2 linked regions of the Rhodopseudomonas palustris genome follow. The protein of the gene in region 1 interacts with the protein of each later gene in a pairwise test. Links are inferred from orthologs where the notes say so. Each region holds a gene or a part of one and is shown on either strand. Other genes may lie near its edges.

What was found. Proteins that work in one complex are often made in the same cells at the same time.
Region 2: the proteins of ileS (region 1) and FLL57_RS20295 interact in binary tests that used the Escherichia coli proteins (3 or more experiments, as listed by UniProt). The link is inferred for Rhodopseudomonas palustris from one-to-one orthologs.

What each region holds. Positions count from the first base shown.
Region 1 is NZ_CP041387.1:3,733,749-3,739,064, reverse strand. Bases 754-4,387 are described here. They hold ileS (isoleucine--tRNA ligase), read left to right. Parts: upstream 754-1,064; coding sequence 1,065-4,187; downstream 4,188-4,387. Other genes in these bases: lspA (signal peptidase II), read left to right, coding at 4,384-4,387; FLL57_RS17135 (MbcA/ParS/Xre antitoxin family protein), read right to left, coding at 754-907. Also shown: FLL57_RS17145 (sugar O-acetyltransferase), read left to right, coding at 1-116; FLL57_RS17140 (RES family NAD+ phosphorylase), read right to left, coding at 124-570; more of FLL57_RS17135, read right to left, coding at 581-753; more of lspA, read left to right, coding at 4,388-4,878; FLL57_RS17120 (hypothetical protein), read left to right, coding at 4,959-5,316. UniProt on the Escherichia coli protein: Catalyzes the attachment of isoleucine to tRNA(Ile). As IleRS can inadvertently accommodate and process structurally similar amino acids such as valine, to avoid such errors it has two additional distinct tRNA(Ile)-dependent editing activities.
Region 2 is NZ_CP041387.1:4,404,200-4,407,971, forward strand. What follows is about bases 841-3,772. They hold FLL57_RS20295 (HyaD/HybD family hydrogenase maturation endopeptidase), read right to left. Parts: upstream 2,635-3,772; coding sequence 2,047-2,634; downstream 841-2,046. Other genes in these bases: FLL57_RS20280 (hydrogenase accessory protein), read right to left, coding at 841-895; FLL57_RS20285 (HypC/HybG/HupF family hydrogenase formation chaperone), read right to left, coding at 1,116-1,418; FLL57_RS20290 (HupE/UreJ family protein), read right to left, coding at 1,440-2,033; cybH (Ni/Fe-hydrogenase, b-type cytochrome subunit), read right to left, coding at 2,762-3,490; FLL57_RS20305 (nickel-dependent hydrogenase large subunit), read right to left, coding at 3,507-3,772. Outside these bases: FLL57_RS20275 (hydrogenase expression/formation protein), read right to left, coding at 1-497; more of FLL57_RS20280, read right to left, coding at 494-840.

The DNA.
Region 1 (5,316 bases):
CCGGCATCAGCATTGGCGACGGCGCCGTGATCGGTGCCGGCAGTGTCGTCACCCGCGACGTCGCCCCGCACGCCATCGTCGGCGGCAACCCGGCCAAGCCGCTGGGGAAGGGCTGAAACAGCTCTATTCGCCGATCAGCCGCCGATCGAACGGAGCGTGGATGATCTCGGCGATCGCGATGCCTGCCGCGCCGGGGTGAGCCGGATTGAGCAGGTAGTTGACGGCTTGTGGCACGATGACTGAGGGCACCCGGAGCAACGGGTGCGACCCGCGATCGAGCCAATTGTCGCCGATCCGGCGACTTACTTCGAGCCGTTCGGCCCAATCCGAAGGCAGTTCGTCAGCCGCGACGATATCCGTTTCGACCCCGCTCGGGATCGCGACGCGCAGCATTTGGTAGGTCGGAGGCAGAAACTCGCGGTCCATGTGGACGAGCATTTCGAGCAGCGCGCTCGACGGATGATCGGCCAGATAGACGATCCGCCGCCCTCGGCTGTGCCAGCGGCCGCTGGCTCTGAGTCCGCCGGTCCCGGTCAGGTCCGCATAATTCGAGATCCGCCAAAGCTCCACGGCAGGGGACTCAGGCAAAGATTCCGTGGTCGATCTGCTCCAGTTCTTCGCGAACGACCGCAGCGCCGAGTTCGTCACGCAGCAGGTCCACGGGACGCTGTCCGTTCAAGCTGCGGTTCGGACGGCTGAGCCAGCCCTCTGCCTTGGCCGGATCGGCAAAGACCCGGTCCGCCAATGCGCGGATTTCGAGGGTGCGGATCAGGTCTATGGCGGAGTCGACCGGTCCACGAAGGGCCTGTCGGGCATCGTCCAGCAATTGGTCGAGGGGACGGCTATCTCCCTCGCGGCGAAGCCTCTTCAATTCCTCAAAAACTTCAGCAGGCGGCCTGACCGACATGGAATTCCTCCATCGATCAATAGATTAGTCTTTTGGAGGGCGGCTGCAACCGGCACCTTGCGGGTGTCCCGCAATCGGCGCATCTCGAAGCAAATTCGATTGCCGGGACGGTTCAATCGGGTTTCCGAAGCCCTCCAAAACCGCTATTCACGCCGCCATGACCGATAAGCCCGCCAAGACCGACGCCGCCCCGAGCGGCAACGACTATTCCAAGACCCTGTTCCTGCCGCAGACGGAGTTTCCGATGCGCGCCGGGCTGCCGCAGCGCGAGCCGGAGCTGCTGAAGCGCTGGGAGGAGATCGACCTCTACGGCAAGCTGCGCGAGGGCGCGAAGGGCCGCGCCAAATTCGTGCTGCACGACGGCCCGCCTTACGCCAACGGTCACATCCATATCGGCCACGCGCTGAACAAGATCCTCAAGGACGTCGTGACCAAGAGCCAGCAGATGCTCGGGTTCGACTCCAACTACGTGCCAGGCTGGGACTGCCACGGCCTGCCGATCGAATGGAAGATCGAGGAAGAGAACTACCGCTCCAAGGGCAAGCCGAAGCCGAACTTCAAGGACTCGGCCGCGATGGTGGCGTTCCGCAAGGAGTGCCGCGCCTATGCGCAGAAATGGCTCGACGTGCAGCGCGAGGAGTTCAAGCGGCTCGGCGTGATCGGCGACTGGGATCATCCCTACGCGACGATGAACTACGCCGCCGAAGCGCAGATCGCCCGCGAATTGATGAAGTTCGCCGCCAACGGCACGCTGTATCGCGGCAGCAAGCCGGTGATGTGGAGCGTGGTCGAAAAGACCGCGCTCGCCGAAGCCGAGGTCGAGTACGAGGACTACACCTCGGATACGGTGTGGGTGAAGTTTCCGGTCAAGACCGGCGATGCGTCGACCAAGGACGCCAGCGTGGTTATCTGGACCACGACGCCGTGGACGTTGCCGGGCAACCGCGCGATCAGCTTCTCGTCCAAGATCGGCTATGGTCTCTACAAGGTCACCGACGCTCCGGTCGATAACTGGGCCAAGGCCGGCGAGTTGCTGATCCTTGCGGACGCACTCGCCGAAAGCGTGTTCAAGCAGGCGCGCGTCGCGGCCTACGAGAAGGTGATGGACGTCGATGCCGACGTGCTGAAGGCGAGCGAGTGCGCCCATCCGCTGCGCGGTCTCGCTGGCGGCTATGAGTTCACCGTCCCGCTGCTCGACGGCGACCACGTCACCGACGATACCGGTACCGGCTTCGTCCACACCGCGCCGGGCCACGGCCGCGAGGACTTCGATATCTGGATGCACAATGCGCGTGCGCTGGAAGCGCGGGGCATCTCGTCGACCATCCCCTACACCGTCGACGAGAACGGCGCGCTGACCGATCACGCGCCGGGCTTCACCGGCAAGCGGGTGATCAACGACAAGGGCGAGAAGGGCGACGCCAACGAGGCGGTGATCCAGGCGCTGATCGCACGCGGAGCGCTGCTGGCGCGCGGCAAGCTGAAGCATCAGTACCCGCATTCATGGCGCTCGAAGAAGCCGGTGATCTTCCGCAACACGCCGCAATGGTTCATCGCGATGGACAAGGACATCCTCCCCCCTCCCCCTTGCGGGGAGGGGTCGGGGGTGGGGGTCCACGGCGGGACGCCATCCTCGGGGCGCCCTCACCCCAACCCTCTCCCGCAAGCGGGAGAGGGAGCGCGCAGCGATGCGGTGAGGGGGGATACGCTCCGAGCGAGGGCCCTGCAGGCGATCTCCGTCACCCAATGGGTGCCGCCGGCCGGCCAGAACCGCATCAACGGCATGATCTCCGGCCGTCCCGACTGGGTGATCTCGCGGCAGCGCGCCTGGGGCGTGCCGATCGCGGTGTTCATCAAGGACAAGGGCGACGGTTCGGTCGAGATCCTGCAGGACGAGATCGTCAACCAGCGCATCGCGGAGGCCTTCATGCAGGAAGGCGCCGACGCCTGGTACGCCGAAGGCGCCGCCGCGCGCTTCCTCGGCGAACGCGCGGCCGAAGGCTGGCAGAAGGTCGACGATATTCTCGACGTCTGGTTCGACTCCGGGTCGACCCACGCGTTCGTGCTGGAAGACGCGCAGAACTTCCCCGGCCTCGCCGGCATCCGCCGCAAGGTCGACGGCGGCGCCGACACCGTGATGTATCTCGAAGGCTCGGACCAGCATCGCGGCTGGTTCCATTCGTCGCTGCTGGAGAGCTGCGGCACCCGCGGCCGCGCGCCCTATGACGTCGTGCTGACTCACGGCTTCACGCTCGACGAGCAGGGCCGCAAGATGTCGAAGTCGCTCGGCAACACCACCGATCCGGCCAAGGTGATCGCATCCTCCGGCGCCGACATCCTGCGGCTGTGGGTGTGCGCCACCGACTACGCCGACGATCAGCGCATCGGTCCCGAGATCCTCAAGAACGTGGTCGAGACCTATCGCAAGCTGCGCAACTCGATCCGCTGGATGCTCGGCACGCTGCATCACTATCGTCGCGACGAGGCCGTGGCGTTCGCCGACATGCCGGAGCTGGAGCGGCTGATGCTGCATCAGCTCGCCGAGCAGAGCGCGACGATCCGCGCCGCTTATGCCGAGTTCGACTACAAGACGGTGGTGGCGTCGCTGGCGGCGTTCATGAACACCGAGCTGTCGGCGTTCTATTTCGATATCCGCAAGGACACGCTGTATTGCGATCCGCCGTCGTCGCTGGCCCGCAAGGCCGCGCTGACCACGATCGACATCATCTGCGACGCGATCCTGAAATGGCTGGCGCCGGTGCTGTCGTTCACCGCGGATGAAGCCTGGACGATGTATCGCCCGGACGCCGAGCCGAGCGTGCATTTGACGCTGTTCCCGCTGGATCTCGGCGGCTATCGCGACGACGCGCTGGCCAAGAAGTGGACGCTGATCCGCGCGGTGCGCCGCGTCGTCACCGGCGCGCTGGAAGTCGAGCGTGCGGCCAAGCGGATCGGATCGTCGCTCGAAGCCTCGCCGATGATCTACCTGCCGGAAGCGTTCATGGGCGACATCTTCGACGTCGACTGGGCGGAGATCTGCATCACTTCGAACGCGATGGTCGAGATCCTGCGCGGCAACGACACCCCGCCGGCCGACGCGTTCCGGCTGCCGGAGCTGGCCGACGTCGCCGTGGTGGTCGAACGCGCCCAGGGCACCAAATGCGCCCGTTCCTGGAAGATCCTGTCCAGCGTCGGCAGCGATGCCGACTACCCCGACGTCTCCCCCCGCGACGCCCAGGCGCTGCGGGAATGGAAGGCGCTGGGGGGCGCAGCGGCTTGAGCGGCGTGGCGCGCGCACCGGTCCCTCATGGTGAGGAGCGCGCCGATCGGCGCGCGTCTCGAACCATCAGGTTCCGTGGCCCTCATCCTTCGAGACGCGGCGCAGACGCCGCTCCTCAGGATGAGGAGGAAGCGACGGTTGCTCCGTCGCGGCTATGGCCGGGCATGACGACAGAGTGTGGGGCGAGGCCAAACCTATGACCCCCGTCCGCCTCGGCGTCCTCGCCGCCGTCGTCGCGCTGGTGCTCGATCAGGCCACCAAGCTGTGGCTGCTGTATGGTTTCGAGCTGGCGCGGAAGGGCGTCGTCCAGGTGCTGCCGTTCTTCGATCTGGTGCTGGCCTGGAACACCGGGATTTCCTACGGCTGGTTTTCCGACCAGGGCCCGACCGGGCAAATCCTGATGCTGGGGTTCAAGGCGGTGGCGATCGTGGCGCTGGCGATCTGGATGGCGCGCTCCACCACAAAGGTTGCGACCATCGGTCTCGGCCTGATCATCGGCGGCGCGATCGGCAATGCGATCGACCGGCTGGCCTATGGCGCGGTGGTCGATTTTGCGCTGCTTCACGCCGAAATCGGCGGCAAAATCTACAATTGGTACGTGTTCAACGTCGCCGACGTCGCGATTGTTGTCGGGGTGGCGGCCCTGCTGTATGACTCCCTGCTGGGGCCACCCGCCGCAAAAGCGCCCTGATCCCGGCCGATACCGACCGCGCGGAAGTGGGCCGCTCCCCGGGTGCAGCCCGATCGCAAGACGTGAATAGGATCAACGCCATGCGCCAGACCGACAGCCGCCTTCCGACGCTGGACACGTCCACCGCTGCGATGCTCCGCACCGTCCGGCTGGCCGCCGTTGCCATCGGGATCGGACTGGTGCTGACGGCCGGCGTCGCCCATGCCGAGGACGATGGTGACGACACCACCTTTGAGGAGAAGATCATCAAGGGTCTGATGTCCGGCATCGGCGCCACCAATATGGAAAATTCCGGCATCAATTATCGCGAGCGCTCGCCGCTGGTGGTGCCGCCCAAGCTCGACTTGCCGCCGCCGGAAACGGCGGCCGCCGCGGCCCCTGCGCCGAACTGGCCGAAGGACGCCGACCTGCAGCGCCGCAAGGAGATCAGGGCCGCCG
Region 2 (3,772 bases), 670 kb from region 1 along the record:
GGCGGCGCGGTGATGGCGATGTCGGTCGCCGGGAAATCCTGCGCGGCACGGCTGACGATCGCCGGGATCGAGCCAATTTCCAGGTAATCGCGCGCCGGTCCGTCGGCGTCGCCCTCGATCCGCACCCGCCACAGCCCGGCGAGCACCGATTCCTGCACCTGCGCGACCCGGCGATCGGGCAGCGCGACGATGCCGGAGACCTCACCTTCGCCGAGGATGTCGTCGAGCAGGCTGCGCTCGGCCTGCGACAGATGATCGATCGATAGCAGCGTGGTCGGGCCTTCGACGCGCTGCGCCGCGAGCGCCTCGGCGAGCTGCGTCAGCGTGCCGGCGAGCAGCGGGCATTGCCGCGTCAATTCCTCGCCGCCGCGGGTCGCCAATGCGGCGATCGCGCCGGCGCCGGTGACGCCGAACCGCCCGGCGTCGCCCGCGCCGATCGGCAGCAGCGTCATTTCGATGTCGTCGCTGTCCGGCTTGGCCGAGTAGCCCACTCTCATGACCGCAGCTCCGCTTCGCCGTGCCGATCGACCTCGGCCAGCATCGCGCCGATCTGCGCCAGATAGCTGGACCAATCCTGGATCTTGGCGATCACCCCGAGGGTGCGCCCCGGCTGCACCACCGCCAGGCTCGGGCACACCGCGACGCCGAACCGCGCCATCAGGCCGCGTTCGGCCTCGGCGGCGATTTCGGCCGCGACCAGCCGGCCCGGAAACGCATTGATCAGTTCCGGCAGCACCACGGCGAGATCCGCGGCCTCCGGAAAGCGCGCGGCATCGCCGCGGAAGAACAGCACGACGATCCTGCCGGAGCGGGCGATGAAGTCGTCGACGCCGGCTTCGTCCACCAATGCCGGTGGATTTGGCCGCGCAGCCGCGTGCGCGAGCGAGCCGCTCATGTTTCCTCCACTCCCGTTCCGGCGCTTGTTGTTATCGCCGTCGCTGATTGAGCAAGCGACGTGCCAGCCGGAGATTGCCTCGAATTGGCAGCAAACTAACCATTTTGCGATCGGTTCTGACCAATCGCCCGCTGCCGAGGTGGGCCTATGGAAACATAGTAACCGGCAGACGGGAAGTAGACTTGCAGATGACGCGCATTGCTGCGCGAACGGATCGCAACTACTGCGGGTCGCGGCGCAGATGTGCGGGCAGTTCGGGCTCGCGATCGATCAGGTCGGCGAACAGATGCTCGAACGGTCTGCCCTCCAGCGCGGCGGCGACGCCGTCCAGCGCGTCGTCGATCAGCCGCGCCTCTTCGGGGTCGAGCCGGCGGATCGCGCTGTCGATGAACACCAGAAGCTGATCACCCGGCGCGACCTCGCCGATCAGCATGGTCGAGACGCTGCGATGCTCGCCGCGGCGCACGCACAGCGCGCTGCCCTCCTCGGTCGAAATCACCGTCATGGGAAGACCGACGCACATCGCAGCAAGCTCGCCGAGCGATCACAACGGCAGAGCGAGCGCGACACCGGCGGCCGCGATCGCGCCGCCGGCAAAACGCAGCGACCGCGCCGGCGCGAACCGCGGCAGAGTGGCGCCGAGCGCGAGGCCGAGCCCGTGCAGCAGCGCGGTGGCGGCGACGAAGCCGGCCCCATAAGCGAGCGGCTGCGCCAGCGCCGGCATTTCGGCGCCGTGGGCATAGCCGTGGAACAGGCCGAACAGCGCCACCATCGCGGCCGCGGCCGCCGTCGGCACCCGCACCGACAGCGCCACCAGCACGCCGAGCGCGATCACCGACAGCGCGATCATCGGCTCGACCGCCGGCAGCGAGACGCCGGACGCGCCAAGCGTCGCGCCAATGGCCAGCAGCGCCACGAAGCTCGCCGGTACGCTCCAGCGCGCCGCGCCGCCGAGCGACCACGCCCACAGGCCGACCGCGACCATCGCCAGCAGATGATCGAGGCCGCTGAACGGATGCACGAAGCCGGCGGCAAAGCCGTCCGCCGCCATCGGGTGGACGCCGGTGTGAGCCTCGGCGAAGCCGGACAGGCCGAGCAGCGCAATCAGGGCGGCACCGGCGCGGAGCAGATGGGTCATGCGGTTTCCTCGCTCAGATCGTGGGAGATGCGGCGGCGTCGCGCCGTTCGTAATGGTCGTGGTCGAGATCGTTGGCCAGCAGCGCGGCGCCCTCCGGCAGCGGTTCGGCGCGACGCGCCACCGCGATGCCCCACTCCGCCAGAATAGCACAGGCCATCGCCAGCGACGGAGCGATACGGGCGCGCACCGGCTCGGTCAGTGCCCCGCCCCAGTTTTCCAGATCGAGCGGCTGACAGCCGATCAGCGCCAGCTCGCGCGGCGCCGCGCCGAGCAGATCGGCGGCGCTCAGCACCTCCTGAAACCCGGTCTGATGCAGGCTCATCTTCTTGGCGCCGGTGAATTTCGGCACCTCGTCGCCGCGCACCAGCTTCAGGGTGCCGGGCTCGAGGCCGTAGTCGATCGCGTCGAACACCAGCAGGTGGTCGTGGTCCTGCAGGAAGTTGACCAGATACAGCCCCTGGGTGCCGCCATCCAGCACGGTGACGTTGGCCGGCACGTCGTAGGCGCGATGAAACGCCTCGACGGCGCGGACGCCGAAGCCTTCGTCGGCCCACAGAATGTTGCCGATACCGAGGATCAGGACGCGGGGCGCATCTGTCATGGAGTTCTCACGTTTCAATGCGTCATTGCGAGGAGCGAAGCGACGAAGCAATCCAGCTCCATGCACCGCACCTCTGGATTGCTTCGCTGCGCTCGCAATGACGGGGAGAAACCCACTTCAACCAACCTCAATCCGGCAGATCGTCGCGGAACAGGCGCTCGCCGGAGACGATCGACGAGATCATGCTCTGACGGCTGAGAATGTCCTCGCGCACCGCGGCATAGATGTGCACGATCACGAACACCACGATCGCCCACATTCCGAGATGATGCACGGTGTGCAGATCCTGGCTGTTCGGGAAGATCCAGAACATGAAGCCGAACAGCTTGTACTGCCAGCTATCGATGCCCTGACCCTCGGCGTACAGCGCCATGCCGCTGCAGATCATGAAGATCATGAACAGCATGAAGGTGAACATCGCCACATGCGCCAGCGGATTGTGGCCGATGTATTTTTTCGGATCCTTGACCAGGAAGGCGTACCATTTGAACTCGTACAACATGCCCCACCACCAGGTCCGGTTGGTGACCGGCATGTAGAAGAGCTGCTTGGAATATTTGTTTCCGACGATCGCCCAATAGGCCCGCAGCAGAAAGAACACGAGCAGCGTCTGCCCCGCCGCGAAATGGATGAAGCGGATGTAGCCCATCTGGAAGCTGGCGATCGCCTCGCCCGGCACCGAGGGCGGCGGCGAGCCGATCAGATAGCCGGTGACGCACAGCGCCACGATCAGCAGCGCGTTGACCCAGTGCCACAGCCGCACCGGCGCCTGATAGACATAGACCGTCTGCAACGACCGGGCGCGTTCTCCGGCCGAGTCGATGGCGCCCTGGACTCGCGCGATTTCCGTGGTCATCGTCGCCTCCGTTGCGTCAGCTCACCTTGACCCGCGCCATTTCCTGACCGTCCTCGCTCATCACGTGGGTCGAGCAGGCGAGGCACGGATCGAACGAATGCAGCGTGCGGATGATCTCCAGCGGCTGGTTCGGATCGGCCATCGGGGTGTCGAGCAGCGCCGCCTCGAATGCACCGATATTGCCTTGCGGATCGCGCGGGCTGCCGTTCCAGGTGGTCGGCACCACGCACTGATAATTGTCGATCCGGGTGTCCTTGATCCTGACCCAGTGCGCCAACGCGC